DNA from 2 places in the Paenarthrobacter sp. CCNWLY172 genome. Region 2 is predicted to be linked to the other one. Evidence: riboswitches for the same ligand, from Rfam matches in the RefSeq annotation. Region 2 holds a riboswitch; the other holds the start of a gene.
The links. Region 2 has a riboswitch for cyclic di-AMP ahead of WBN73_RS17210 (C40 family peptidase). Riboswitches for the same ligand answer to the same signal wherever they lie in the genome.
Positions count from the first base shown of each region.

Region 1: linked by a shared signal. The riboswitch ahead of WBN73_RS12635 (hypothetical protein) and the one ahead of WBN73_RS17210 (C40 family peptidase) in region 2 are both predicted to bind cyclic di-AMP.

Region 1 covers NZ_JBBEGB010000007.1:100,048-107,386, reverse strand. The annotation lists gene upp (uracil phosphoribosyltransferase) at 18-653, shown strand; gene WBN73_RS12650 (glyoxalase superfamily protein) at 701-1,078, shown strand; gene WBN73_RS12645 (HAD-IA family hydrolase) at 1,124-1,792, shown strand; gene WBN73_RS12640 (pyridoxal phosphate-dependent decarboxylase family protein) at 1,845-3,239, shown strand; gene WBN73_RS12635 (hypothetical protein) at 3,327-4,169, opposite strand; cyclic di-AMP (ydaO/yuaA leader) riboswitch at 4,175-4,336, opposite strand; gene WBN73_RS12630 (sensor histidine kinase) at 4,436-5,965, opposite strand; gene WBN73_RS12625 (response regulator transcription factor) at 5,969-6,709, opposite strand.
Region 2 covers NZ_JBBEGB010000011.1:117,973-125,311, forward strand. The annotation lists gene WBN73_RS17195 (NTP transferase domain-containing protein) at 1-690, opposite strand, end outside; gene WBN73_RS17200 (HNH endonuclease) at 733-1,233, opposite strand; gene WBN73_RS17205 (NlpC/P60 family protein) at 1,487-2,260, opposite strand; gene WBN73_RS17210 (C40 family peptidase) at 2,360-3,106, opposite strand; cyclic di-AMP (ydaO/yuaA leader) riboswitch at 3,111-3,271, opposite strand; gene WBN73_RS17215 (M23 family metallopeptidase) at 3,418-4,248, opposite strand; cyclic di-AMP (ydaO/yuaA leader) riboswitch at 4,253-4,466, opposite strand; gene WBN73_RS17220 (metal-dependent transcriptional regulator) at 4,678-5,373, opposite strand; gene serC (phosphoserine transaminase) at 5,666-6,796, shown strand; gene WBN73_RS17230 (MFS transporter) at 6,880-7,339, opposite strand, start outside.

The DNA.
Region 1 (7,339 bases), on a different contig from region 2:
AATGATAGTTTTGGGGGATGCGCACACTCGTCGTGGACCACCCGCTGGTCGCCCACAAGCTCACCGTTCTGCGGGATAAGAACACCCCTTCACCGGTCTTCCGGCAACTCACTGAAGAACTCGTCACCCTCCTGGCCTACGAAGCCACCCGCGAGGTCAAGACGCAGCCAGTGGAGATCGAGACCCCTGTCACCAAGACCATCGGCACGGCTTTCACCAAGCCCACGCCGCTGGTGGTCCCCATCCTGCGCGCAGGCCTGGGCATGCTCGAGGGCATGACCAAGCTGGTCCCCACCGCCGAGGTGGGCTTCCTGGGCATGGCCCGCGACGAAGAAACCCTGGACATCATCACCTACGCCGAGCGCCTCCCCGAGGACCTCACCGGACGCCAGATCTTTGTCCTGGACCCCATGCTTGCTACCGGCGGCACCCTGCGCGAGGCCATCAAGTTCCTCTTCAAGCGCGGCGCCTCTGACGTCACGTGCATCTGCCTCCTGGCTGCCCCTGAAGGCCTGGCGAAGCTGGAAGAGGAACTCGCGGACGCCAATGTGAAGGTTGTCCTCGCATCGATTGACGAGAAGCTCAACGAGAAGTCGTACATCGTGCCCGGTTTGGGTGACGCCGGCGACCGCCTCTACGGCGTGGCCGGCTAAAGGTAGACCCCTACCGGTTTCCGCCGTGCCCCGTTAGCCTGTGGCGCATGGACTGGAAACTTGAACTGGTATTTGTCCCTGTCTCCGACGTCGATCGCGCGAAGGACTTCTACGTCAACAAGGTTGGTTTCAACGCCGATTTCGATGAGCGTCCCACGGACGGCATCCGCTTCGTGCAACTGACGCCGCCGGGTTCGGCGTGTTCCATCGCCATCGGTGAAGGTCTCACCGACGCGCCTCCGGGTTCGGCTCCCAACCTGCAAGTGGTGGTGGCGGACATCAACAAGGCCCATGAGCACCTCAAGGCCAACGGGGTGGAGGTCAGCGATGTCGACGTCCAGGACTGGGGTCACTTTGTGTACTTCGCTGACCCTGACGGCAATCAGTGGGCGGTGCAGTACCTTCCGCAGCGGCCGAATGGCTAAGTCATACTTCAGCACTACCCCATGAGCGTGCGGCAGGATGGAACCATGAGCCATCCTGCCGCACCCGTGCTGACCGTCCGCGCCGTCCTCTTCGACATGGACGGCACACTCGTCGATTCCACGGCCATCGTGGAGCAGGTGTGGTCTGAGTTCGCTGGCCGCTACGGCTTGGACATCGAGGAGATTCTCCGGACCTCCCACGGTGTCCGTTCCGGCGATACGGTGCGCCGTTATGCTCCGGCGGGTGCCGACGTCGTGGCTCTGACTGCTGAGTTGGACGCCATGGAGCGCACGCGGACAGACGGCGTGATTGCACTGCCGGGCGCCGAAGCGCTGTTGAGTGCCTTGCCGGATGAAGCGATCGCCCTGGTCACGTCAGCCGACCATATCCTCGCGGGCATCCGCATGAAGGCTGCCGGGCTTTCCATGCCAACCACCACCGTTACCTCGGAGGCCGTAACCCTCGGCAAGCCGCACCCGGAGGGCTACCTCAAGGCGGCCACCCTGCTGGGAGTCGACCCGGCCGACGTCGTGGTCTTCGAAGATGCGCCAGCCGGTATCGCTGCGGCGCGCGCAGCCGGGATGCGGACCGTGGTAGTAGGCGACGCCGGTCATCTTGAAGATGGCATGTGGCGCATCCCGGACTACTCGGACGTGACGGTCATTTCGGTAAAGGACGACGACGGCGGGCACCTCCTCACGCTGACCCTTTAGTACCGCCGGGTTAGGACTGTTCCAAGCGATAAACCGGGCGTAGGCTGTGGGCATGTCTGCGATGCCGGAGGCGTACGGTGCTGCACTGGAGCGGGCCATGGTCCATGCCGGTGACTGGCTTGCGTCGGTCCCAACACGTCCTGTCCGCCCGTCCTCCGATGCCGATCAGGTAGCCAACAGCATGACGTCGCGGCTGCCGGACGAGGCCACCGATGCTGCGGAGGTAGTTGATGAGCTCGCCGCTCTGGCTGAGCCCGGCTTGATGGCGATCCAGTCCGGACGGTTCTTTGGGTGGGTCATGGGCGGAACCCTTCCCGCTGCCATGGCTGCGGATTGGCTCGTTTCGGCGTGGGACCAGAACACGGGGCTTCGGTTCGCTACGCCGGCGGCTGCTGCCATCGAGGAATCTGCCGCCGCGTGGTTGCTGGACCTTCTCCACCTTCCTTCGAGTGCCGACGTCGGATTCACCACCGGCGCCACCACCGCCAACTTCGTGGGGTTGGCAGCGGGCCGCCAATATCTGATGGACGAGGCGGGTTGGGACCTTGAGGCGCTGGGGCTGACAGGCGCCCCACGCATCACCACCTTTGCGGGCAGGGAGCGGCACGCCGCAGTGGACCTGGCTTTGCGGTATCTCGGATTGGGTGCCTGCGTGCCCGTAGATGCCGACGAGGAAGGACGGATTCTCCCCGACGCACTTGCCGAGGCCATGGACCAGCAACCAGGACTGTCACTGGTCTGTCTGCAAGCGGGCAACCTGCATTCCGGCGCCTTTGATCCCATGGAGGAAGCCATTGCGGTGGCCCACGATCGCGGCGCATGGGTGCACGTGGATGGTGCTTTTGGTTTATGGGCCGCCGTTAGCCCGACGCTGCGGGCCCGGCTGGCGGGAGTAGAGGAAGCAGATTCCTGGGCCACGGATGCCCACAAGACGCTGAATGTTCCTTACGACTGCGGCTTGGCCATCGTTGCGAGGCCGGAAGCCTTGAGGCGTGCTTTCAGTGTTCACACAAGTTACCTCATTGCTACGGATGCCGGCCCGGGAGATCCTTTCGAGAAAGTGCCTGAGATGTCCCGCCGTGCCCGGGGCATCCCTGTGTGGGCGGCGCTGAGGCAACTGGGCCGTAACGGGGTGATCTCCATGGTGGAGCGGCTCGCTGCAAACGCCCGCGCGTTGGCCGAGGGGCTCGCCGCGATCCCGGGCGTCGAGGTGCTCAACGACGTCGTGTTCACGCAGGTATCGGTGAGCTTCGGCAGTGATGACCGCACACACCGTGTCACGCAACGGCTGATGGCCGAGGGCGCGGTGTGGATGTCCGGGTCCTCCTGGCGTGGCCGTGAAATCCTCAGGATTTCGGTGAGTAACTGGACCACGGATGCAGGGGATGTTGCTGCGTCCATCGCGGCGGTGCGCAGCGCGTTGGAAGCCGAACCGGAGTCTGTGTAACGCGAAAACCGCGCCGGTTCCCGCCATCCGCTCCAGTCTGTACTGGTGCGGGCGGCGGCAACCGGCGCGGTAATCAAGCAGTCTGGCTTAGTACCAGTTGTTGGCCAAGTGGAAGCCCAGGGCGGCCGACGGGGATCCGTAGCGTTCCTTGATGTAGTTCAAGCCCCACTTGATTTGGGTCTGGTAGTTGGTCTGCCAATCAGCGCCCGCGGTTGCCATCTTGCTAGCCGGCAGCGACTGGACAATGCCGTAAGCACCGCTGGAAGCGTTGGTGGCGGTCGTCCTCCAGTTGGATTCCTTCTCCCACAGGGTGTTCAGGGCAGTCATTTCGCTGGCGCTCCAGCCGTAGTTGCCAAGGATGCTGGCAGCGTAGGCTTTGGCAGCGGCGGGATCGTCCACGGCCTTGGGGGCGGCAGCAGCAGCTGCAGCTTCGGCAGCGGCGGCGGCAGCAGCGGCGTCGGCGGCCTGCTTGGCTGCAGCATCAGCGGCGGCCTTTTCAGCGGCGGCCTGGTCGGCAGCGGCCTTCTCGGCGGCGGCCTTTTCAGCGGCGGCCTGGTCCGCCGCGGCCTTCTCGGCTGCGGCCTTTTCGGCTGCGGCTTTGTCCACGGCTGCCCTGTCAGCGGCGCCCTTTGCAGCGGCTGCATCCAAGGAAGCGGAGATTTCAGCTGTCTTGTTGTTGCTGACCTGGGCATTCGCCTGGGTCTCTGCAACGCGGCTTACCTCGGGAAGGGTCAGGGCGGCGTTGGCAGCAGTACCGAGCGATGCAACGCCCAGCGCAGCAGCTACAACACCGGCAACAACCGACATGCGGTGGCCGGACTTGCCCTGGCGGGCAGCGTTCTTGAGGACAGCCTGCGACTTGGTCAACGGTGCGTTGTGCTCATCGCGGTGACGCGCGGAAGGGCGCGTCTGATCATTAAATTCAGACATGTGTGATTACCTCTCAGCGCCTGCGGAGTTAGCTGTCGGGTTCGGATGAGGTCATCCGGCCGCGCATCACGCTGCGGCTTCACCCCAAGGGTCCGGCATAAATGCCTGGTCCCGGAGACTCTGGGTCCCCCGTCTCTGCCTCGGAGTAAGTACGGACTCCGGGAAGTGGCAGAGCTCGGCGCATCCCGGATGTGGGCCAGTTGGGGCGACCCACCCTTTCGACGGTACAGGAGGAATTCGTAGAAGTCACATTTAGGTAACAGAGATCACGACGACGGTGAGTCGCCTTGCTGGGTTCGTAACTTCTGTTCGGTGGCGACGGCAGGGAATCGAAGGGTGAATTCCGTGCGCCCTGGACGGGACGCCACGTGCACGCTGCCGCCGTGAGCTTCCACGATGGATTCAACGATCGACAGACCCAGCCCCGACGTGCCCTCGGACCCCGATCTCGCAGCGTCGGCGCGGGCAAAACGGGAGAAGATCCGGCCCTGGAAATCCTCTGGAATGCCGGGCCCGTTGTCCGTTACGGTCACCACTGGGCTGCCGTCGGCGGAGAGCATCACGCTCGTGACCACCGTGGTGCCGGCATCGGTGTGTTTACGGGCGTTGGAGAGAAGATTGGCCAGGACCTGGTGCAGTTGCGTAACGTCGCCGCGGACCGTGACGGGTTCATCCGGGAGTTGGAGTTGCCAAATCTGGTCCGGTGCCATGATTTTCTCGTCGCTGACAGTTTCAATCACCAACTGGGTGAGGTCCACGTCCGTGATCTTAAGCGCCTGGCCTTCGTCCAGCCTGGCAAGCAGCAGCAGATCCTCCACCAGGGTGGTCATCCGTTCGGACTGGCTCCGGACGCGTGCCAGCGACTTTCGGCCGTCATCGGTGAAGTTCTCGGTCATGCTCAACAGTTCGGTGTAACCGCGGATGGCCGTAAGCGGCGTTCGAAGTTCGTGCGACGCGTCCGCGACGAACTGGCGCACCTTGGTTTCGCTTTCCTGGCGGGCTTCCAAAGCACTGGAGACGTTGTTCAGCATCTGGTTGAGGGCATGGCCAACGCTGCCGACTTCGGTTCCGGGATGGGCGGCCGACGGCGGGACCCGCACCGCAAGTGCCACCTCACCGGCGTCGAGAGGGAGGCGGGAAACTTTGGTGGCTACCTCGGAGAGCTGCTCCAATGGACGCATGGTCCGCCGGATGATTACCGTTCCCGCGAGGCCGATCACAGCCAGTCCGCCGAGCGACACCAGAACCATGGTCCACACCAGCGAGGCCTCGGCGCTTTGCTTGTCCGCGAGAGGCAGTCCCGTCACGATCACGTCGCCGGCAGTTTCGACGGCCACGAGCCGGTAATCCCCATAGGAGAGCGATCGGTCCACAGGCCGGTTGTCCCGGGGCAACGACAGCAGAATCTGTTTGTCGTCCGCCGTGAGTTCGGCCCGCTTGCCGGAGGCCTCAATAACGCCTGGATTGATCACGGTTGTTCCATCGATCCGTGCGTTCAGCGTTCCAGCGGCCTGGCCGCGCGCTTCCAGCGGGTCCGGCCTTCCGGAGGGGGAGGACGGAAAGTTCGACGGCGGCCTGCCGAAGCTGGTCGCGCGGCTTGACGCCTGCTCCAACTGCCGGTCGAGCTGCTTGTTGAACACCATGTCCATGGAGGCGTAGCTGACCACTCCCACGGCAGCGCAAATGGCGACCAGCAAGGCCATGGCGACCAGGACCAGTCGGGTACGCAGGTGCCACGCGGAGGGGCTGAGCCAACTGCGGTGTGACTTTTTGGCCACTCCTGAAAGGGTGCTCAACGCCTAGTCCGCAGGCTTGATGACATAGCCGGCGCCGCGGATGGTGTGGATCATCGGAGGGTGGTTTGCTTCGATCTTCTTGCGCAGGTAGGAAATGTAGAGCTCCACGATGTTGGCTTGTCCACCGAAGTCGTAGTCCCACACACGGTCCAGGATCTGTGCTTTGCTGACCACTCGTTTAGGGTTCTCCATGAGGTAGCGCAAAAGCTCAAACTGGGTGGCGGTAAGCGGAATGTCCTCGCCGGCCCGGGTGACTTCACGGGTGTCCACGTTCAGGGTAAGGTCACCCACCACCAGTTCGGCAGTGTCCATGGCGGCCACGCCGGAACGCTGGACCAGGCGGTGCAGTCGCAGGAGGACTTCCTCCATGCTGAAGGGTTTGGTGACATAGTCGTCGCCGCCGGCAGCCAGCCCGACGATGCGGTCCTGCACGGCGTCCTTGGCTGTGAGGAAAAGCGCGGGAACTTCCGGGGCAAACGCACGGATGCGGTTGAGGACTTCCACACCGTCGAATCCGGGAAGCATGACGTCCAGTACGAGGACATCGGGCCGGAATTCTTTGGAAAGCTTCACGGCCCCAGGGCCGTCGCCGGCAACAGCAACTGACCACCCGGCCATTCGAAGCCCCATGCTCATGAGCTCAGCGAGGCTGGGCTCGTCATCCACCACCAGGGCACGGATAGGGGAGCCGTCCGGGTGGGAGAGTTGGGGAAGGTTGTTGGTCATGGAGTGCGAGGAGGCCATGGGACAACTCTCCGATCTGCTGGTTAGCCCGCGCTTTGCCGGTCCTGTGAGAACGCTGTGAAGTCAACACTAGCGACGTGGAAGTGCGGTGACACGTGTCCGGCCCCGGCCGACGCTCTCTCACGTCCCGTTGGTTTCCGGCCGACGCTCTCTCACGTCCCGTTTGTTTCCGGCCGACGCTCTCTCACGTCCCGTTTGTTTCCGGCCGACGCTCTCTCACGTCCGAGAGTGAGGCGTTTTGCGGGGACACGGGGTCGAAAATGCGGGGATTTTCGTTTCCGCGATTGGACAACAGTTGTTTCAGATCGTGAGATTCCGCGGAGGCAGGGTTCGCGTGGAGGCAGATGCGCCAAATGCCCCCTGAAGCGAAGGAAATTCGGCAGGGCACCAAAAAAGGCAGTCGCGGCAGAATTGAGAGACGTTCATTTTAGGCCAGAACTGAATTGTGATTTGCGACACAATAGACCTCTGCGTCTCAAAATGTGGACGGTTCGGCGCTTTGTTACTTGCGTGTTGCCATTGTTACGTTGCACACTTCCAATGTGAACAAGAACTCAACAGCACCTGCAGCCGCAGCAACCTGGTCCAGCACACCCGCTGGCCATGATGACCGCTGTTGTCGAATGCAAG
Region 2 (7,339 bases):
AACGCCTTCAAGCTCGAATGCCTGCAGCAGTGTGCGGCACCATTCCTCGAGCGTCTCTTCCTGGCTCTTCACGTCCGCCTCCAACTTGTAGTCAATGCCCAGGGCCGCAGCGTCCTCCCATGTATCCACGTCATCCGTGGAGCCTGGGGGGACGGCTACGTCCAGCAGGTTCAGCCTAGCAAGCAGGCGGAACACTGAAGCGTTCGTTAACCCGGAACCTTCGGAAGCTTGAGCCACTTCCCGTTCGAGGGCACTGGTGCCGTAGGCACCAAGGAGGGGCTGCTTCCGGCCATCGGCAGAGACAGCCATGGCACCGTCCACCCCCGCATGGGCCTCCAGGGCTTTCCAGAGGAACGAAACGCCACGGGACACGTGCGGCATATCGCATGCCAGGACGAGCGTCCAGGGAGCGTTGTTTCCGTTGTCCTTCATCGCCGCCAACCCCGCAGCAATCGCTGCGGCGGGACCCGCAAATGCCGGTTCCTCCCGTGCCCGCAGCACCTCGACCGGTAACGGCTCACCGCCCGTTCCTGAAGCGTCAGGACCTACCACCACCACAGCTGACGCACCCCGGGCCGCCTGCAGGGCGCGTGAAAGGAGCGTCCCGCCGTCGTACATCAACGACGGCTTGGGCACGCCACCGAGGCGGGTGGCCCTGCCACCCGCCAGAATCACGGCATTGAACTCCATTCGCCCAGATTACCGGGGCGGCCGGAGTTCAGCAGAAATCGATCAGGCAGCGGATTCCGGCAACAGGAACGGGTCCCAGTCCGGCGCAGGTTTCTCGAGTTCTTTGATCTGCCACATGGTTCCCTGGGGCACTCCAGGCGTGAAACGGAGTTTCCAACCCATTTCAGCCAGCGTGTGGTCGCTCTTGGCGTTGTTGCATTTCAGACACGCCGCGACCAGGTTTTCCCAGGAATCCGCGCCGCCCCTGGATTTGGGGTGGACGTGGTCTATGGTGTGGGCTGTTTTCCCGCAGTAGGCGCAGCGATGGCCGTCGCGGCGAAGGACCCCGCGTCGGCTCACGGCGGTAATCCTGTTGTACCGGGGACGGATGTAGCGGTTAAGGAGGATCACGGAGGGGCGTCCGAGAATCTCCTGTGGCCCGACGACAGGCTCGTCGCCTTCGGCCACTACGCTAGCTTTCCCAGTCAACACAAGGACCAGCGCCCGGCGGAATGTTATTACCGCCAGCGGTTCATATCCAGCATTCAGAACGAGTGTGCGCATGCACGTACCTCTTCACGGCCGCACCCGTCAGGGGCACGAGGGCCGGCTGCCCTCTGCTTGTACGGGCTGTGGATCGACAAGATAAGGGTAAGCACTCATATGCCGTATCAACGAATTTTTCCGTCGTTTCCCGTGCAGTGTCGCCAAGAGTTCATGCGAGGTTAAGAGGCGTGGAGCCGAATCCGTCCCTTAAAAGCAGAACACCCCGCCGGCCTGAGCCTGCGGGGTGTTGCTGTCAAAACCAAAGGCTGGATCAGCCGTTCACGCGGATGAAAACCGGGCCGGAGCCTACGTTGACGCTGAACAGTGCCGTGGTGGATCCGTTCCATCCACCGTGGACTGCCTGGCCGTTGCCGACGTATACAGCGATGTGGGCCTGTCCGGCCAGACCGCCGTTGGCGTAGTAGGCGAGGTCGCCCGGCTTCGCTTCCGCTGCGCTGACCGTGCGGCCGAGGGAGAGGTAGCCGGCCGGCCAGTCGTGGAAGTTGATGCCAACAGCTGCCAGGGAGTTGGTTACCAGCATGGTGCAGTCCTGGGTGACGCCGAGCTGCGCATAGGCGGCAGCGGCAATTGCAGCACCCAGGCCACTTGCAGCGGCCGGAGCCTTTGCCTCAGGAGCCGCGGTGTTGACGGCCAACGTGGCGTTGCCGGCAGTTGCCGTGCTTTCTGCTGCCTTCTTGGTTTCTGCCTTCGCAGGAGCCTTCTTCTCTACGGGGGCCGGAGCCTGCACCGTGGTGACCACGGGGCGCTCGTAGGAGATGGCAACGGTGGAGTCCGCAGCGATGGTGGCCTGGACTACCGACTGGACGTCAAGGGTGGACGTCGCGGTGGACTCACGGTCCACGGTGGTGTCGGCCGCGTTGGCAGCAACACTGCCGGTCAGGACCAGGCCTGAAGCTGCGGCAATAACAGCCGCCTGGCGGCCGACGCCGCCGGCGTTTTCACTGACGGCCTTGGCGATCACGGCAAGCGAGCTGGTCTTGGGGGCCTCAGCGCGATGCCGTGCAACCTTGGATGCACTGGTCATGGTTTTCTCTTTTCGTATCCGCGTGCAGTTGGGGTACACGCGGCTCATTGGCGCGCCAGCACTTGGGGGCATGCTGGCGAACCCCGAACCGGATTGTTTCTAGCGGAGGGTAAAGAAGGAGGACGTGCCCGTGGAGGCAGCCGAGTGCAGGAGCGTGCCCTGTCCCGGGTTCAATGCGCTGATCATCATGCCGTTGCCAACGTAGATGCCTACGTGTGCTCCGCCGTTCTGCATGACCAGGTCACCGGGGACAGGAGTGCTGGTGGGCTTCATGGCCGTCCAGGCGTTGACGCGCGGGATGCTGATGCCGGCCTGCGCGTAGACCCACTGGGTGAAGCCGGAGCAGTCCCATCCGTTGGGCGTGGTGCCGCCCCAAACGTAAGGGTGGCCGATTCCGGTGTAGGCGATCGCGGCGAGGCCGGAAGCGGCGGCGCTGGAAGCAGCATCCTTGGCTTCGGACGACTTCGCAGTCACGGCGCCTGCGGTGGCCTGGTTGCCGTTGGCCGCGGTGCGCTGGGTGGTCTGCGAAGCGCGCTGCACAACCTTGGGAGCTTCCTTGGTGGCCACTACGGGGCTCTCGAAGGAAACGGTGGCGGTGGGCTCTGCGGTGACTACCGCAGTGGTGACCATCTGCTGGGTGCTGGAGGCTTCCGACTTGGAAACGTCGGTGTCCGCTGCCTGGGCCGGCAGACCGACACTGAGGACGAGGCCTGAGGCTGCTGCCAGGACGACGGCCTGGCGGCCAACGGTACCGGCGTTGGATGAAACAGCCTTGGAAAGCGTGTTCAAGGGGTTCGTACGAACCGATTCGGCGCGGTGGCGCGCAGGGGTAGTGCGTGATGACACGAAGGTAGCCTCTCCCAATGCCTGCGAGGTGAGCTGTCGGATTCGGATGGGAGTCATCCGGCCACGCTGCTTCAAGGAAGCTTTGCGACTTAACCCCAAGGCCTTCTTGCGAAGACCAGAAGTGGTTCCCCCGCCCCTGCCAGACGATTTATGCGAACGGACCTCGAGTGGTGGCAGAGCTAGGCAATCCACTCAAGTGCACCGGCCCCCTAAAAAGCCGATGCGCTTTGTACGGTACAACAGTTGAACGCGAATGTCACATTCAGGTCACGGGGTGTGTCACGAATGCGAGAGACAACCATCAACTGGACTTAGAGCCAGCCCATGGGGTCAACAACTTCACCGTTGACCTGTACTTCGAAGTGGAGGTGGCAGCCGGTGGAGGCGCCCGTGGTGCCGCTCAGCGCTACAGTGTCGCCGCGGCTGACCGTCTGGCCTACTTTGACGGTGAAGGACGACAAGTGGTTGTACGTGGTCTCAAGGCCGTTGCCGTGGTCTACCACCACGCGGTTGCCTCCGCCGTACTCGTGCCATCCGGCAAAGGTGACCTTGCCACTGGCCGCAGCATGGACGGCCGTGCCGCACTGGGCCACGAAGTCCTGGCCGCGGTGGAAGTCACCGGCACCACCTGTGAGGGGGCTGATGCGGTAGCCGAACGGGGAAGCCGTGGTCAGGGTGTCCAGGGGGCTGGCCATGGTGCCCGTGGACGAGGCACGCTGGATGCTGTCGGCGGACTGCGCACTGAGCAGCTGCTTCAGCTTGCCGTCGGGGTCGGCGGCGGTAGCTACCGCAGCACGGCTGAAGTCGATCTTGGCTGATGCAGCGGCGGAAACCTCGGGCTGGCTGCCCCCGGTGACGGCCAGGGCCGACTCGGTCTGACCGGATTCCGAGGTTGCCATTACCGGGCTGGTGGCCGGCAGACCGACAGTCAGGGCAAGTCCGGTGGCGGCAAGCGCAACTCCGGCCTTTTGCCCTACACCACTGGCTGCGGCGAAATCGGCAACCTGGCGCAACGGGCTCTTACGGCGACGCACCTGGCGTTCGGTGTCGCGTGGCCGGATCTCCGATACGACGCGGGCTGGCCGCAGCTCAGCAGCGGGGCCGGACGCGCGGCGGCGGCCCCTGACGTTCTGCGTTGTCAAACTCTATTCCTCTCTAAAAAGCCTGCGAAGTTAGCTGTCGGATTCGGGTCAGAGAGTTCAAAGACCCGGTCCGCACGAAGCGCTCACGGCACACAGGTATCCCAAGAGGGACTTGCGTAATGGGCACTTCTGCTGCGGACTTCACCCCAAGGCTGCTTCTTTAGACAGCCGCTTGTGGTTCCCCCGCCTCTGCCAGTGGTGGATGGCACACCTGTTCCGCTGGCAGAGCTCGGCTCCGGAACAGGTAACGCTTTGGTATCAGCGCTAGTAGATAACTATAGGCGATTAAGGCTCGCAGTAATAAATTCGTTATCAACAGGAACAGGCGTGGCGCGGCTGCCCCTTATCACTAATCCTGAAAAACTGCAGGTCACACGCGCGCTTGGAGCTCAAAAGTGAGATATGACACCGGGTGAAGGGAAGGGTGCCTCAGCCGACGGAGACGAAGACGTGCGCCGCCACCTCGGGCGGAAGTTCCAGTGCACCCTCAATGCCGGGGACCCGGACTGAAATGTACTCGCCTACGCGCTCCAGCGAGACGGCCGCGCCGGGGCGGATACCACCCTCATCCAGCTGGGTAAGGAGTTCAGGCTCAACCTGGATGGGCTCCGCAAGGCGGGTAACTGCCACCCGGGAATCCGGTGCATAGCCGTCCATGGCCTGCAGGAGGTTGACGTCGAGGCGGGGGAACGGCTGGCTGGCAAGGCCACCGAGGGCTTCAAGGCCCGGGATGGGGTTGCCATATGGGGATTCGGTGGGGTGCTCCAGGAGTTCGTACAGCCGGCGCTCCACGCGCTCGCTCATCACGTGTTCCCAGCGGCAGGCTTCGTCATGGACATAGGCCCAGTCCAAGCCAATGACATCAGCCAGGAGACGCTCGGCGAGGCGGTGCTTTCGCATCACCTCGGTGGCGCGTTTCCGCCCCGCTTCGGTCAGTTCCAGGTGACGGTCATTGGAAACAATCACCAAGCCATCGCGCTCCATGCGTCCGATGGTCTGGGAAACAGTGGGTCCGGAGTGCCGCAGCCGCTCGGCGATGCGGGCCCTGAGAGCCACAATGTTCTCTTCTTCAAGCTCCAAAATGGTCCGAAGATACATCTCAGTGGTATCGATCAGATCCGTCATCCAGCTCAGCTCTCCTCGAACGCAGTTCCTTGCGTAATCTCCACCGTACCGCGTCCCTTGCCGGGTGGGCGGTGTACACCGCCGCCCCATGAACGCCAACCACCAGCCTAGCTTATTTGGAATTACTCTGGATAATTCCGGTCGCATATGGTGGGCCTGCGTTCCACGTGGCGGACTATGACGGCCACAGGTTCCCGCCTCCGCGCCGGGTCAGGCAGAATTGGGGTGTCGAAGGGGCACCTGATGCCACCTGCCACGACCCATCTCTAGCCGATACCCATTGGAGCCACACGTGAGCGACAACAGCATCACCATTCCCACCGATCTGCTGCCCAAGGACGGTCGCTTCGGCGCAGGACCGTCCAAGGTCCGTCCGGAACAGATCGAGGCCCTGTCTGCCGCGTCGTCCACCATCCTTGGCACGTCCCACCGCCAAGCTCCGGTCAAAAACCTTGTGGGTTCGGTCCGGGAGGGCCTCAGCCAGTTCTTCCGTGCACCCGAAGGATACGAAGTTGTCCTCGGCGTCGGCGGTTCCACCGCATTCTGGGATGTCGCCGCCTTCGGCCTGGTAGAGAAGAAAGCACAGCACCTCTCCTTCGGCGAGTTCGGCTCAAAGTTCGCCGCCGCCACCAACAAGGCACCGTTCCTTGATGCTTCCTCCATCATCAAGTCCGAACCCGGCACCCGCCCGGTGGCACAGGCCGAAGCCGGCGTTGACGTCTACGCCTGGCCCCAGAATGAAACGTCAACCGGCGTGGCCGCCCCCGTCAAGCGCGTCGAGGGGGCTGACGAAGGCGCCCTCGTCCTGGTGGACGCCACGTCTGCTGCCGGCGGGCTGGATGTCGACGTCGCAGAGTCTGACGTCTACTACTTCGCCCCGCAGAAGAACTTCGCCTCCGATGGTGGTCTCTGGCTGGGCCTCTTCTCCCCCGCCGCACTGGAGCGTGCGGCACGGATCAAGGCGAGCGACCGCTGGATCCCGGACTTCCTGGACCTGCAGACGGCTATCGACAACTCCAAGCTGAACCAGACGTACAACACGCCTTCCCTGTCCACGTTGGTCACCCTGGACGCCCAAGTGCAGTGGCTCAACAGCAACGGTGGCCTGGACTTCGCCAGCAAGCGCACGGCAGACTCCGCCAACCGCATCTACTCCTGGGCCGAGGCCTCGGAGTACGCGACGCCGTTCGTCACCAACGCCGAAGACCGCTCCAACGTCATCGCTACCATCGACTTCGACGACTCCATTGATGCCGCAGCCATCGCCAAGGTCCTGCGCGCCAACGGTGTGGTGGACACCGAGCCGTACCGCAAGCTTGGCCGCAACCAGCTGCGCATCGCGACGTTTGTCGCCATTGAACCGGACGACGTTTCCGCCCTGCTTGCCAGCATCGACTACGTGGTTGGCGAACTGAAGAAGTAGCACCACAGGCTGTCAGCCGGCGTCGTTCGGAATGTTCCGGACGGCGCCGCTGCAGTTTAACACCACGGCCCTTGAGGGCCTGACTAACGAACCTGCCCCGTGCCGCCGTCGTCGTCCTCGTCGGTGACCGGGCGGGCCAGCAACGACTCCACCCGGAAATGGCGCAGGCCACGGGCACGGCGGTCGAAACGCAGCCGCAGCTGCTTTGCCCGGATGATCCAGGCCAAGCCCACGACGGCGGCGCTGACGCCGGCCAACGCTGCAACGCCCACGGCCCACCGCGGCCCGCCAACATTGGCCACCCACCCCACCAGCGGCGCCCCGATGGGAGTGCCACCCATGAAGATGGCCATGTACAAGGACATGACCCGCCCGCGCATGACAGCTTCGGTGGTGGACTGCACGTAGCCGTTGGCGCTGGTGATCAGTGTCAGGGCGAACAGGCCACAGGGAACCAGGGCCAGTCCGAAGAGCATGGCGTTGGGGGCCAGTGCCGCCAACGCGCTGGCGACGCCGAATCCCCCGGCGGCAATGAAGATCAGC